Regions from separate parts of the Kitasatospora sp. NPDC001132 genome, predicted to be linked through region 1. Evidence: predicted binding sites of a transcription regulator. Region 1 holds the regulator's gene; the other holds the start of a gene.

Region 1 (7,173 bases):
CGCTCCTCCGGGGCGGTCGCCTCGCAGGACACCTACGCGGACAACGTGGTCGCCGAGATCCGCCTGGCCCGGAAGGTGCTGGGGGACACGGACCTCCCGGTGCGGACGGTCTTCCTCGGCGGTGGCACCCCGACCCTGCTGCCCGCCCGCGACCTGGTGAGGATGCTCGCCGCGATCCGCGACGAGTTCGGCCTCGCCGAGGACGCCGAGATCACCACCGAGGCCAACCCGGAGTCGGTGGACCCGGCGTACCTGGCCGAACTGCGCGAGGGCGGCTACAACCGGCTCTCCTTCGGCATGCAGAGCGCCCGCCCGCACGTGCTGAAACTGCTGGACCGCCACCACACCCCGGGCCGCCCCGAGGCGTGCGTGGCCGAGGCCCGCGCGGCCGGCTTCGAGCACGTCAACCTCGACCTGATCTACGGCACCCCGGGCGAGTCCGACGACGACTGGCGGGCCTCCCTGGACGCCGCCATCGGCGCCGGGCCCGACCACGTCTCCGCGTACTCGCTGATCGTCGAGGAGGGCACCCGGCTCGCCGCCCGGGTCAAGCGCGGCGAACTGCCGATGATCGACGACGACGTGCACGCCGACCGCTACCTGATCGCCGAGGAGGCGCTGAGCGCCGCCGGCTACTCCTGGTACGAGGTCTCCAACTGGGCCACCACCCCCGAGGGCCGCTGCCGCCACAACGAGCTCTACTGGACCGGCGCCGACTGGTGGGGCGCCGGCCCCGGCGCCCACAGCCACGTCGGCGGCGTCCGCTGGTGGAACGCCAAGCACCCCGCCGCCTACGCCCGGGCCCTCGCCGAGCAGCGCACCCCCGCCCAGGCCCGCGAGCTGCTGGCCGACGAGGACCGCCGCGTCGAGCGCGTCCTGCTCGAACTGCGCCTCGTCGAGGGCGTCCCCCTCGACCTGCTCACCGCCACCGGCCGCGAGTGGGCCGCCCGCCACCTCGCCGACGGCCTCCTCGCCCCCGGCCCCTACGAGCGGGGCCGCGCCGCCCTCACCCTCCGGGGCCGCCTCCTGGCCGACGCGGTGGTACGTGACCTGGTGGACTGAGTATCGTTAACGTGGTGTCAGCCGTCGGAGGGAGCGCGCCATGACCGCCATCGATGACCGGGTGACGGGGATCTTCGAGAACCTGGAGGTCCCCGAAGGCTTCAAAGCCGAGCTCATCAGGGGGGAAATCGTGCTGATGGCCGGGCCGGATCTGGTCCACAACATCATTGTCGAAGCCATCCGCGACCAGCTTCCCCGGTCGCGGTGGCACCGCTTGACCACGCAGGACATCGACCTTCCCGGGCTGACGAGCGAGCCCCAGCCGGATCTCGTCGTGTTCGAGCGGGACGCCTTCGAGGGGCCCGGCCGTTTGGTTCCCGCGCCCCTTCTCACGTTGGTGGTCGAGGTCGTCTCCAAGACCAGCGTCCTGCGCGACTACCGGACCAAGCGGGAGTTGTACGCGGAGGGCGCGATTCCGGTGTACCTGGTCGTCGACCCGATCAAGGCCGTCTGTGTGCTCCTGACCGAGCCGACCCCGGCGAGCGCCTCCGGACTCCCGGACTACACGGTGGAGCGGACGACCAAGTTCGGCGAACCCGTTCCGCTGGACCTGCCGGGCATCACACTCGACACCTCGGAGTTCAAGACCTACTCCTGACCCGGCAGGGCCGTGAAGTCGATCAACTCCTCCACCCGGCCCAGGAGTTCGGGCTCCAGGTCCTTGTAGCTGTTCACCTTCGACAGGATGTGCTTCCAGGCCGCCGGGGTGTCCACCGGCCAGCCGAGGCGGCGGCAGGTGCCCTCCTTCCAGTCCTCGCCCCTCGGGACGGCGGGCCAGGCGGGGATGCCGACGCTGGCGGGCTTAACGGCCTGCCAGATGTCGATGTAGGGGTGGCCGACGACCAGCACCGAGGCGCCGGTGACCTGGGCGGCGATGCGGTGCTCCTTGGTGCCGGGGAGCAGGTGGTCGACCAGGACGCCGAGGCGCCGTTCCGGGCCGGGGGCGAAGTCGGCGACGATCGCGGGCAGGTCGTCGATGCCGCGCAGGTACTCGACGACCACGCCCTCGATCCGCAGGTCGTCGCCCCAGACCCGCTCGACCAGCTCGGCGTCGTGCCGGCCCTCGACGTAGATCCGGGACTCGCGGGCGACCCGGGCGCGGGCGTTCGGGACGGCGATCGAGCCGGAGGCGGTACGGGCCGGGGTGCGGGGCGCCGCCGGGCCGGCCGGGCGGACCAGGGTGACGACCCTGCCCTCCAGCAGGAAGCCGCGCGGCACCAGCGGGAACACCCGGTGCTTGCCGAACCGGTCCTCCAGGGTGACGGTGAACCCCTCCGCGGTCTTCTCGCAGCGCACCACCGCCCCGCAGAAGCCGCTCGCCGCCTCCTCGACCACCAGGTCCCGCTCGGCGGGCACCTCCGGGGCGGGCTGCTGCTTCTTCCACGGCGGGGTCAGGTCGGGTCCGTACTGGCGGCTGCGCATGGTCGCGAGTCTACGGACGGACCGTCACAGGCCCGGCGCGCCCCAGACCGGGAACCAGCGGCTGAGGTCCTTCTCCAGCCGCAGGTCGTTCCCCAGCATCGCGTTGACCTGCAGCTCCAGCGGGCTGTTGCGCCGCTCCCCGCCGCCGGGCATCGGGGCGAAGGGGTAGAACGTTCCCCGTTTGTACAGGTAGACCAGGGCCAGCGACTGCCCCTCGGGGTTGCGGAAGGCCACCAGCGAGCAGAGCAGCTGCGGCCCGAAGCCGTTCGCCTCCAGCTCGCTGTTGACCGCGTGCAGGTCGTTCACCAGCTCCGGCAGTTCCTCGGGCCGGTGGCGGGCGAGCAGCCAGGTGTAGCCGTAGCCGTCCTTGGAGGCCTCCACCGGGACGCCGCCGCGCTCGGTGTCGGCGTCCAGCAGCGCCCTGACCTGCTGCTCGACCTGGACGAAGGCCGCGCCCTCGACGGCGGCGAAGCAGACCGAGCCGAGCCCGGTGGGGGTGAACCCGGCCCCGGCCTCCAGGGTGAGCGCGGCGGACGGCACGCCGAACAGCTGGTCGAGGTCGGGCTTGACGGGCTTGGTGCGGCCGAACAGGGTGTCCAGGAATCCCACGGCGGTCCTTTCGGGACGGAACGGACTGGGACGGGTCGGGTCGGAATCGGCTGGGACGGGTCGGGACGGAATCGGTGGGTCGGGTCGGGCTCAGTGTCCGAGCTGCCCGGAGATCCTCGCCAGCTGCTCCAGCCGCTTCTCCAGCGTCGGGTGGGTGGAGAACAGCTGCGAGGCGGTCTCCCGGGCGCTCAGCGCGGGGGCGAAGTAGAAGGCGTTGTACGGCTGCGCCTGGCGCAGGTCCTTGCTGGGGATGGCCGCGATCTGCCCGGTCACCTTGGTGAGCGCCGAGGCCAGGGCGCTGGGCCGGCCGGTGAGCTGCGCTGCGGCCCGGTCCGCGGCCAGCTCGCGGTAGCGGGACAGCAGCCGGGTGAGCAGGAAGCTGATCGCGTAGACGACGATCGACACCAGCGGGATGATCAGCGCCAGGACGGCCGCGTTCTGGTCGTTGTTGTTGCGCCCGCCGCCCATGAACCCGCCGTACACGGCGATCCGGGTCATCGCCCCGGCGAGGACGCCGAGGAAGCCGGCGATCGTCATCACCGCGACGTCCCGGTGGGCGACGTGCGACAGCTCGTGGGCGAGGACGCCCTCCAGCTCCTCCGGCTCCAGCCGGCGCAGCAGCCCGGTGGTCACGCAGACCACCGCGTTCTGCGGGTTGCGGCCGGTGGCGAAGGCGTTCGGCATGTCGCTGTCGGCGACCGCCACCCGGGGTTTGGGCATGTCGGCGAGGGCGCAGAGCCGGTCGACCGTGCCGTGCAGCTGGGGGAACTGTTCCGGGGACACCTGGCGGGCGCCCATCGCCCGCTCGGTGATCTTGTCGCTGAACCAGAACTGGGCCACGAACAGCCCGCCGGAGATCAGGACGATCAGTGGCCAGGCGCCGCGCAGCAGCGCGATCAGCAGGCCGGTGAAACCGACGTACAGCAGCCCGATCACGAACATCGTCGCGACCATGCGGCTGGTCAGGCCGCGGTCGGGCGCGAAACGGGTGTGCTGGCCCGAGCTCGACATCGCTTGCTCCTCCGTTCGCCGTCGCTTTCGATGCTGCCACCCGGACGGCTTCCCGGCACCACTGCGGCGCCGGGAGGATCGAACCGGCGGGGCCCCGCGGGCCGTGTCCGGAACTGCGGGCAGGATCACCCCGGTCGGGCCGTTCCTGCCACAGGACCCGGGCCGTACACTGGCAGGTACGGTTCTGGCACTCGTACGTTCAGAGTGCCAAGGCCGAGGGCCCCGGAACGGCCCGCAGCGAGGGACACGGTCGGACGACGTGCGAGGACGGAGGTGCGTGCCCCATGGCCGGTGAGGTCCGCCAGCTGGACGAACGCAAGCTCGCGGTGCTCCGCGCGATCGTGCAGGACTACGTGGGCACCGAGGAGCCGGTCGGCTCCAAGGCCCTGGTGGAGCGGCACAACCTCGGGGTCTCCCCGGCGACCGTCCGCAACGACATGGCGGCGCTGGAGGAGGACGGCTACATCCACCAGCCGCACACCAGCGCCGGCCGCATCCCCACCGACAAGGGGTACCGCCTCTTCGTCGACAAGCTCGCCGAGATCAAGCCGATGACCGCCCCCGAGCGCCGGGCCATCCGGCACTTCCTGGACGGCGCGGTGGACCTGGACGACGTGGTCGCCCGCACCGTGCGGCTGCTCGCCCAGCTCACCCGGCAGGTCGCGGTGGTGCAGTACCCGTCGCTGACGCGCTCCACAGTCCGGCACATCGAGCTGGTGGCGCTGGCCCCGGCCAAGGTGATGCTGGTGCTGATCACCAACACCGGCCGGGTCGAGCAGCGGATGGTCGACTGCCCGGGCCCGGTCGGCGAGACGGTGCTGGCGGACCTGCGGGCCCGGATCAACGCGAGAGCCGCCGGCCGGCGCCTCCCGGAGGTCCCGGGGCTGCTGGAGGAGCTGCCGGCGCAGTTCGAGCAGGCCGACCGGCCGACCGTCAGCACGGTCCTGGCGACGCTGTTCGAGACGCTCGCCGAGCAGAACGAGGAGCGGATCATGCTGGCCGGCACGGCCAACCTGACCCGCTTCGGGCACGACTTCCCGCTCACCATCCAGCCGGTGCTGGAGGCCCTGGAGGAGCAGGTCGTCCTGCTCCGTCTCCTGGGTGAGACCGCGGACGCCGGGATGACGGTCCGGATCGGGCGGGAGATCGCCTACGAGGGGCTGAATTCCACCTCGGTCGTTTCGGTCGGCTACGGTTCGGGCGACGAGAGCGTGGCGAAACTGGGTGTGATCGGTCCGACCCGGATGGACTACCCGGGCACAATGGGGGCGGTGCGAGCGGTGGCGCGGTACGTGGGCCAGATCCTGGCCGAGTCCTAGCAAGGGTCGCCGTCGGGCCTCCGACGGCGGCGTCCAGTCGCAGCACTACTACAGGCGGAACAAGCGGAGCATTTGGTGGCCACGGACTACTACGCGGTACTCGGCGTCCGACGGGATGCGGGGCAGGACGAGATCAAGAAGGCGTTCCGGCGCCTGGCACGCGAACTGCACCCGGACGTCAACCCGGACCCGAAGACGCAGGAGCGGTTCAAGGAGATCAACGCCGCCTACGAGGTGCTCTCCGACCCGCAGAAGCGTCAGGTCTACGACCTCGGCGGGGACCCGCTGTCCCCGGGCGGCGGCGGTGCGGGCGGCTTCGGGGCCGGCGCGGCGGGCTTCGGCTTCTCCGACATCATGGACGCCTTCTTCGGCGCCGCGGCCGGCCAGCGCGGCCCGCGCTCGCGCACCCGCCGCGGCCAGGACGCCATGATCCGGCTGGAGATCACCCTGGAGGAGGCCGCCTTCGGCACCACCAAGGAACTCCAGGTCGACACCGCCGTCACCTGCACCACCTGCAGCGGCGAGGGCGCGGCCCCCGGCACCTCGGCGCAGACCTGTGACATGTGCCGCGGCAAGGGCGAGGTCTCCCAGGTCACCCGGTCCTTCCTGGGCCAGGTCATGACCTCCCGCCCCTGCCCGCAGTGCCAGGGCTTCGGCACCGTCGTGCCGACCCCGTGCCCGGAGTGCGCCGGCGACGGCCGCGTGCGGGCCCGCCGCACCCTGACCGTCAAGATCCCGGCCGGTGTCGACAACGGCACCCGGATCCAGCTGGCCGGCGAGGGCGAGGTCGGCCCCGGCGGCGGCCCGGCCGGCGACCTGTACGTCGAGATCGCCGAGACCACCCACAACATCTTCCAGCGGCGCGGGGACGACCTGCACTGCACCGTCACCATCCCGATGACGGCGGCCGCGCTCGGCACCCAGGTGCCGCTGCAGACCCTGGACGGCCTGGAGGAGGTCGACATCCGGCCCGGCACCCAGTCCGGGCAGTCGATCCCGCTGCACGGCCGGGGCATCACCCACCTGCGCGGCGGCGGCCGGGGCGACCTGATAGTGCACGTCGAGGTGAAGACGCCCAGCAAGCTCGACGCCGAGCAGGAGGAGCTGCTGCGCCGCCTCGCGGTGCTGCGTGGCGAGGAGCGCCCGTCCGGCCAGTTCGCACCGGGCCAGCAGGGCCTTTTCTCCCGGCTGAAGGACGCCTTCAACGGCCGGTAGTCGTCCGCGGAGGGGTGCCGGGGGCTCGGCCCCCGGCACCCCTTCCGTGTGTCCGTCCCACTTCTGGAGGTTTTCCGTCATGACCGCGCCCGTCTTCTTCGTCGAGACCGAGCGGATCGCCGCCGCCGCGCCCGGGGCCGTGGTGCGCCTGGACGGCCCGGAGGGGCGGCACGCGGCCGCGGTCAAGCGGCTGGAGCCGGGCGAGGCGGTGACCCTGGCCGACGGGCTGGGGCTCGGCGTGGACGGCACGGTCGACACGGTGCTCGGCAAGGACGGGATCGACGTGACGGTCGCCGCCGTGCGACGGGAGCCGGAGCCCGCGCCGCGGATCGTGGTCGTCCAGGCGCTGCCCAAGGGCGACCGCGGCGAGCTGGCCGTGGAGACGATGACCGAGGTCGGCGTGGACGTGGTGATCCCGTGGTCCGCCTCGCGCTGCATCACCCAGTGGAAGGGCGAGCGCGGCGCCAAGGCGCTCGCCAAGTGGCGGGCCACCGCCCGGGAGGCCGGCAAGCAGTCCCGCCGGCTGCGCTTCCCC
Region 2 (7,173 bases), on a different contig from region 1:
GACCAGAACGGCACAGGTGATCGCCGAGGCCATGGCGTGTCCGGAGGGGAAGCCGGGGCCGCCGGCGTGCGAGACCGGGTCGGTGAAGGTGGGTCGGCTACGGCCGAAGGCCAGCTTCAGGGCCCACAGGGCGCCCCAGCCGACCAGGGTCTGGGCGGCGACCCAGCCGGCCAGCACCCGGGCGCCGATCAGCCAGAGCCACCCGGCGACGATCCCGAGCAGCGTACGCATCGTGACGGTCCCGCCGATGTCCGAGAGGGTCTGCACCGAGGCGGTCCAGATCCGGTGTTCCCGGGCGTAGGCGTGCAGTTCGCCGATCCACTCCTGGTCGAAGCGGACCAGTGGGCGCCATTGGCCGGTGACCAGGACCGCCAGCAGGCCGAACAGCGCGGCACAGCCCAGCGCGAGCGCGGTGTCCCGAAGGAGACTGCGGTTACGCGCGGTGAGGAGGGTCGTGCTGTTGGTCAGGTGCATGGTTGACACCTTCCCAGTGTCCTGCGCCGAGCAAGAGCCGGAGTGATAGCGATTCGGCATCGTTTGTGCGGAGGACCTGCGTGCGCCGGGGTGCGGGCGCGGGCGGAAAAGGGGGCGCACCGGGAACGTCGGCCGTTCCTCGCGGGTTCACACGGGTAGGCGGCGACGGGGTGTGGGTCGAGTGAAGAAATCGATCCCGCAACGGTCGTCCGATGGCACGGGTAGTGCCCGACTGGTCACCCAGGGTTCGGAGTCGGGGTGAAAACCGGCAGGATACTGCATCGCCGGGAAGAATCTGAGCGACTTGGGAATGTTGTCCGGAATCTGTTCGTTGGATCGTTACGTGTGAGCCCCCAGGGGCCGCACATCTTGCCCTCACGAGGCAGGCAGGCAGATCTCGGCAACACCAGCAAAGGGAGCAAGCATGGCCACCCGTGCCGTCGTTCGCGACAGGGCCGACCGGAGTCGCGCGGCCCGCCCGACCAACCTCGAGGCCGACCGCGACCTGGTCGGCATGTACCTCGACGAGATCGCCAGGACACCCCTGCTCGATGCCGCCGAGGAGGTCGAGCTCTCGCTGCGGATCGAGGCCGGTGTGTACGCCCAGCACCTGTTGGAGGAGGGCGGACTCCCCGACGGCGTCACGCGTGAGGAGTTGGAGGCGATAGCCGCCGACGCCGAGCGGGCCAAGGACGTCTTCATCCGCTCCAACCTCCGGCTCGTGGTCGCCGTCGCCCGGCGCTACCCGCGCAGCGGCCTGCCGCTGCTGGACCTCATCCAGGAGGGCAACGCGGGCCTGGTGCGCGCCGTCGAGAAGTTCGACTACGCCAAGGGCTTCAAGTTCTCCACGTACGCGACGTGGTGGATCCGGCAGGCGATCACCCGGTCCATCGCCGACCAGTCCCGCACCATCCGGCTGCCCGTGCACCTGGTGGAGGAGCTGGGGCGGATCCGGCGCGTCCAGCGGGAGAAGTCCAAGGAACTGGGCCGCGAGGCGGAGCCGGCCGAGATCGCGGCCGAGCTGGACACCACCGAGGCCCGGATCAAGGACGTGCTGGACTGGGCGCGCGACCCGGTCAGCCTCAACATGTCCGTCGACGACGAGGGCGAGACCCAGTTCGGCGACCTCGTCGAGGACACCGGGGCGACGTCCCCCGAGGACGCCGTGATGGTCATGCTCCGCCGCGAGGAACTGGACGACCTGATCGGGCGGTTGGACGACCGCACCGCCTCGATCATCCGCTCCCGCTACGGGATGGAGGACGGCCGCGAGCGCACCCTGACCGAGGTGGGCAAGCAGCACGGCCTCACCCGTGAGCGGATCCGCCAGATCGAGAAGCACGCCCTGGCCGAGCTGAAGAAGATCGCGGACCACGCGGGCTTCGAAGCCGCCTGACGGTCCAGCCGGCCCCACGGGCCGAGCCCCTCACCCGGGCCCTGGCGCGGAGCGCTCCGCACCGGGGCCCGAGGCGTGCCACGGGGCTCTTAGTCTGGAGGGGAGGGACGAGCGGATGGAGTGGACGGCGTGAGCGAGCAGGGACAGGGACAGGAAACGGGCGGGCGCCAGGACCAGGCGCTGGAGGCTCGGAAGGCCTCGGCCGCCAAGGCCAGGCTGGTCTTCCGGGACCCGTTCGACCAGCAGTCCGGGGACGACACCGACACGGGCTGGGGCGACCGCCCCGGGGCCCGGGAGAGTGGTGGGCGGGGGCTGGACTGGTACCTGAGCCAGCGCCCGCCGCACCACGGGGACTGAGGAGCGGGACTGAGGATCGGGGGACGGGGGAGCGGGACCGTGGGCGACGCGCGCCCACCGGTCAGCGCAGCGGCGTGACCAGCGCGTCGCGGATCTCGGTCAGTAGCTGGACCTCCTTGAGTTCGGCCTCCTCCGCCTTCTCGGCGGCGGACTTGCGGTGGGCCGCCAGCTTGTTCATGGGCAGGATCAGAACGAAGTAGACGACCGTCGCGGTGATCAGGAACTGGAGCGCGGCGCTGAGCACGGATCCCCACAGGATGAGGACCCCGGACGTGACCTCGCCGGTCGGGCTCACCTCGCAGGGCCCCTTGAGGCAGGAACTGTAGGACGCGAGGTCCTTCGTTCCGAAGACGCCGACGATCGGATTGATCACGCCTTTGACGAAGGCGCTGATGATGGCGGTGAAGGCCGCGCCGATGACCACGGCCACGGCGAGTTCGACGACATTTCCACGCAGCAGGAATTCCTTGAAGCCCTTCATGCCGCCTCGAACGACGAAGTCGCATTCCGGTTACGGGTGATCTTCCAGAGTCTCGGATTGACAACCCGTCCGGCCCAGCGGGCCCCCGTGCGGCGGCGGCAGACCGGCCCGCCCGGGCCCCAGCGCCAGCGCCGCCGCCGTCGCGAGCAGCGCCAGCGCGGGCACCCCGGCCCGGCGTCGCACCGCGCTGCGCCAGCGGTGCCACCCGCCGCACCCGCGCCGGATCGGCGGGAAGCTCGGCAGCTCCTGGCGGGGCGGTACGGCGGGGGCGGGCAGCGGAAGGGAGAAGCTCACGGTCGTCATCGACGCACCTCCGGGTGTCGGCGGGCCGGCCCCTCGCGGACCGGACGAGCCACACGATGGGCGTTTCCGTCGAACTCCGGAAGTCCTTTCCCCAGCCCTGTGGACAACCCGGCCCTGTGGACGAGTTCGTCCACTCACGAGAGTGATGCGGGCCGGTCCGGCTTGACCGGACGCCCGGGCGGAGGCATGCGGAAAGGCCCGCCACCCCGCGCGGAAGCGGGGTCGACGGGCCTTGCCGAGGACTGCGGGCCGTCCGGGCCGGTGCCCGGCGCCGAGGTCAGCTCGCGGCCGGAGCCGGGCTGGACGAGGTCGAGGAGCCGGAGCTCGACGACGACGAAGCGGAGGTCGTGGACGTGCTGGACGACGCCGAAGAGGTCGACGACGACCCGGCGCCCACCGAGCTGCTGGAGGAGGAGCGGCTGTCGGTCCGGTAGAAGCCGGAGCCCTTGAACACGACGCCCACGGCCGAGAAGACCTTGCGGAGCCGTCCCTGGCAGTCGGGGCACGTGGTCAGCGCCTCGTCGGTGAACTTCTGCACCGCCTCCAGGCCGCTGCCGCACTCGGTGCACTGGTACTGGTACGTGGGCACTTGTCTTCCTCCTGGCACTCTCGCCTGATGAGTGCTAACGATGGTCAATGATGCGGTATTCCGCGGGATCAGTCCAGCGACTCCGGTGTGAGATGGGCCGGGTCCGGCCGCCGGACCGCCGCCCGCTCAGCCCTTGGCCGCGCCCACCAGCCGCCCGGCACCACCGCGCTCCGTCGAGCCGGAGCCCGAGCCGGAGTCCGATCGGGGGTCCGAGTCGGAGCCAGAACCGTCGGCCGGAACGCCCCCCGGCGCCACCAGCAGGTGCCGCAGCGAGAACAGCGCGACCAGCCCCAGCCCCGCCCCGATCACCGGCACCAGGAACCCGGTCGAGGGCCCGTGCCCGTCGATCAGCCGGCCCGCCGCCATCGAGCCGACGGCCAGGCCGAGCCCGATGGCGCCGGTCAGCCAGGTGAAGGCCTCCGTCTTGGCCCCGTCCGCGACCAGCGTCTCGACCAGGGTGTAGCCGCTGATCAGGGTCGGCGCGATGGCCAGCCCGCAGACCAGCCCGGCGACGGTCAGCGCGACCAGGTTCGGCATCGCCCACAGCACCGAGCAGCCCAGCACCAGCAGCGCGTAGCTGATCAGCATCCGCTGCTGCACCGGTCGCCGCCAGGCGACGACGCCGTACAGCACACCGGCCAGCATCGAGCCGCCGGCGAAGATCCCGTACACGGTGCCGCCGGCGTCGTGCTGTCCGACCGAGTCGGCGAAGGCGTTCACCGACACCTGCATGCCGCCGAACACCGCGCCGACCCCGAGGATCGACCCGGCCAGCAGCCGGACGCCGGGGGAGGCGAGCGCCGAGGCGTGCTTGGTGCCGGGCTGGGGCACGATCCGGGCCGGGGCGGTACGCCGCTGGGCGGCGAAGGCCAGGCCGCCGACGAGGGTCAGCCCGGCTTCGGCGACCAGGGCGGTGGCCGGGTTGGCGAGGGCGGCGATGCCGGAGGCCAGGATCGGGCCGATCACGAAGGTGAACTCGTCCGTCACGGACTCGAACGCGAACGCGGTGCTCACCCGGGCCGCGGAGGACTCGGAGGCGCCGTCCGCGGTGAACCTGGCGACCCAGCGGGCCCGGACCATCGCGCCGACCTGCGGCACGCTCGCACCGGCCGGGACGGCGGCCAGGAACAGGCTCCAGGCGGGCGCGTGGCCGAGCGCCAGCGCGATCAGCACGCCGACCGAGACCGCGTGCACCAGGACGGTCGGCACGAGCACCGCGGCCTGGCCGTAGCGGTCCGCGAGCCGCCCGGTCTGCGGCCCGATCAGGGCCTGGGCGACGGCGGCGACCGCGGTGACCGTACCGGCGGTGCCGTACGAACCGTGGGTCCGGGTGACGAGCAGCAGGATGCCCATGCTGAGCATCGCGTACGGCAGCCGCGCGACGAGGGCGGGGAACAGGAACGTCCAGGCCCCGGGGGTGCGCAGCAGCTCGCCGTACCCGACACGGGCGGGGGCCGGAGCTGCGGGGGTGGTGGCCGCGTGGTCCGCGGCGGTGTCGACCGTTCGGCGCGCCGTCACGGTCGGTCCTTCCTGCTGCCTGGTAGCGCGGCAGGGCATGGTGGAGCCCCGACGGCGCCGAGAGTCGTCCTCTCGCGCGTCGACCGGGGTAGATACCGGGTCGGGCCGGCCTGGTGGCCGGGGACCGGACCGCGGCCGCCGAGCGGTCGCGCCAACTCTGCGTCAGGCAGATGCTGGGGGTGGTCTAACGATGGTTATACGGCTGGTCGGGCCAGCATACAGTTACGCGCGTAGACACCGCCACCCACCCCGCCCCCGCCCCCCGGCTCCTGGGCGTAAGGCCCGGAAGCCGGGGGCGGGGCCCGGGAGCCGGGGGCGGCCGGGGCTCACCGCCCGCTCAGCCACCCCGCGAGCTTGCCGCCCTTGTCCACGGCCCGCAGTCGCCGCTCCGCCGCCTCGCCGACCTCGTCCGTGGTGACCACCAGCAGCTCGTCCCCACCGCGCAGCACCGTCGCCTTGTCCGGCACGAAGGAGTTCCCCTCCCGCACGACCAGGGTGACCGCCGCCCCCTTGGGCAGCCGCAGCTCGCTGATCTCCACGCCCGACATCTTCGAGGCGGGGGAGAGCGCGACCGACAGCAGGTGCCCGTGCAGCTTCTCCAGCGGCGCGGATTCGATGCCCAGGTCCTGGCCCATGGCGCCCTCGCCGATCCGCAGCCGCTTGGCCACCCACGGCAGGGTCGGCCCCTGGAGCAGGGTGAAGACGACGACCAGGATGAAGACGATGTTGAAGACGTCCTCGGCCTGGTGCGCGCCGGACACCACCGGGATGGTGGCGAGCACGATGGGCACCGCCCCGCGCAGTCCGGCCCAGCTGAGCAGCGCCTGCTCGCGGGCCGGCACCTTGAAGGGGGTCAGCGAGAGCATCACCGACAGCGGCCGGGCCAGGAAGACCAGCACGGCGCCGATCACCAGCGCGGGCACCACCGCGTCGCCCATGGACTCGGGCGTGACGAGCAGGCCGAGCAGCACGAACATGCCGATCTGCCCGATCCAGGCCAGTCCGTCGGCGAAGCCCCGGACGGCCGGGCCGTGCGGCAGCTTGGAGTTCCCGAGGATCACCGCGCTGACGTAGACGGCGAGGAAGCCGGAGCCGTGCAGCAGCGCGCCGCCGGCGTACGCCAGCACGGTGAGCGCCATCACGGCGATCGGGTAGAGGCCCGAGGAGGGCAGCGCGACGTGCTTGAGCCCGTAGGCGCCCAACTTGCCGACGGCGAGGCCTATCGCGGCGCCGATCGCCAGCTCGGCGATGATCGTGCCGATCAGGACGTACCAGGGGTCCAGCTCCCCGGTGGTGGCGAAGGCGACGACCAGGATGACCACGGGCGCGTCGTTGAAGCCGGACTCGGCCTCCAGCAGGCCGGTGAGCCGGTGCGGCAGCGGGACCATCCGCAGCACCGAGAAGACGGCGGCCGCGTCGGTCGAGGAGACGATGGCGCCCAGCAGCAGCGAGGTCCGCCAGTCCAGGCCGACCAGCCAGTGGGCGCCGGCCGCGGTGGCGAAGACGCTGACGCCGACGCCGACGGTGGCGAGCACGGTCGCGGCCGGCATCACCGGCTTGATCTCGCGCCAGCTGGTCTTGAGGCCGCCCTCGGCGAGGATCACCACGAGTGCCGCGTAGCCGAGCACCTGGGTGAGCTCGGCGTTGTTGAAGGTGACACCGATCCCGTTCTGGCCCAGCGCCACACCGATCCCCAGGTAGATCAGCAGGCTGGGCAGCCCTGATCGGGTCGAGAGGCGTACGGCGCCCACCGCGAACAGCAGGATCACGGAGGACTCAAGCAGGAGCTGGTTCAGGTGGGAGACGTTCACGCAGGGGCACCTCGGGCAGGCAGGGGCGGACGGGGTGTCTGGCGGTGCTGTGGGGTCGACGCGTTAAGAAGTCGTCAATACTCCCCTTGTGGATCGTTACGCAGTCTAACATTTTGCCATATCTTTAGCTTGGTCCCCCGTTCACGGTGCCCGGCCCTCTCGGCCTAATGTGGTGCCCTGTCACGGCCGCAGGCCCTGGACACGCCCGCCCGCCCCGAAGTCAGGACCGCAAGGACCCAGATGC

The links. The regulator HrcA, encoded in region 1, represses chaperone genes, less so after heat shock. The targets are predictions, from matches to a motif close to TTNGCACTCNGNNNNNCNGAGTGCNAA.
Region 2: a site for HrcA is predicted at 3,612-3,638, ahead of ACWDBE_RS28925 (FmdB family zinc ribbon protein). Genes of this name have one in related genera too.

Annotation. Positions count from the first base shown of each region.
Region 1 is NZ_JBSFKF010000003.1:390,602-397,774, reverse strand. It holds gene hemW (radical SAM family heme chaperone HemW) at 1-1,062, shown strand, start outside; gene ACWDBE_RS06415 (Uma2 family endonuclease) at 1,103-1,660, shown strand; gene ACWDBE_RS06410 (DUF3097 domain-containing protein) at 1,651-2,484, opposite strand; gene pspAB (PspA-associated protein PspAB) at 2,509-3,093, opposite strand; gene htpX (zinc metalloprotease HtpX) at 3,184-4,104, opposite strand; gene hrcA (heat-inducible transcriptional repressor HrcA) at 4,389-5,423, shown strand; gene dnaJ (molecular chaperone DnaJ) at 5,499-6,638, shown strand; gene ACWDBE_RS06385 (16S rRNA (uracil(1498)-N(3))-methyltransferase) at 6,718-7,173, shown strand, end outside.
Region 2 is NZ_JBSFKF010000027.1:31,164-38,336, forward strand. It holds gene ACWDBE_RS28900 (phosphatase PAP2 family protein) at 1-474, opposite strand, end outside; gene ACWDBE_RS28905 (sigma-70 family RNA polymerase sigma factor) at 899-1,870, shown strand; gene ACWDBE_RS28910 (hypothetical protein) at 2,000-2,227, shown strand; gene mscL (large conductance mechanosensitive channel protein MscL) at 2,289-2,708, opposite strand; gene ACWDBE_RS28920 (hypothetical protein) at 2,739-3,011, opposite strand; gene ACWDBE_RS28925 (FmdB family zinc ribbon protein) at 3,289-3,600, opposite strand; gene ACWDBE_RS28930 (MFS transporter) at 3,727-5,118, opposite strand; gene ACWDBE_RS28935 (potassium/proton antiporter) at 5,445-6,929, opposite strand; gene ACWDBE_RS28940 (penicillin acylase family protein) at 7,170-7,173, shown strand, end outside.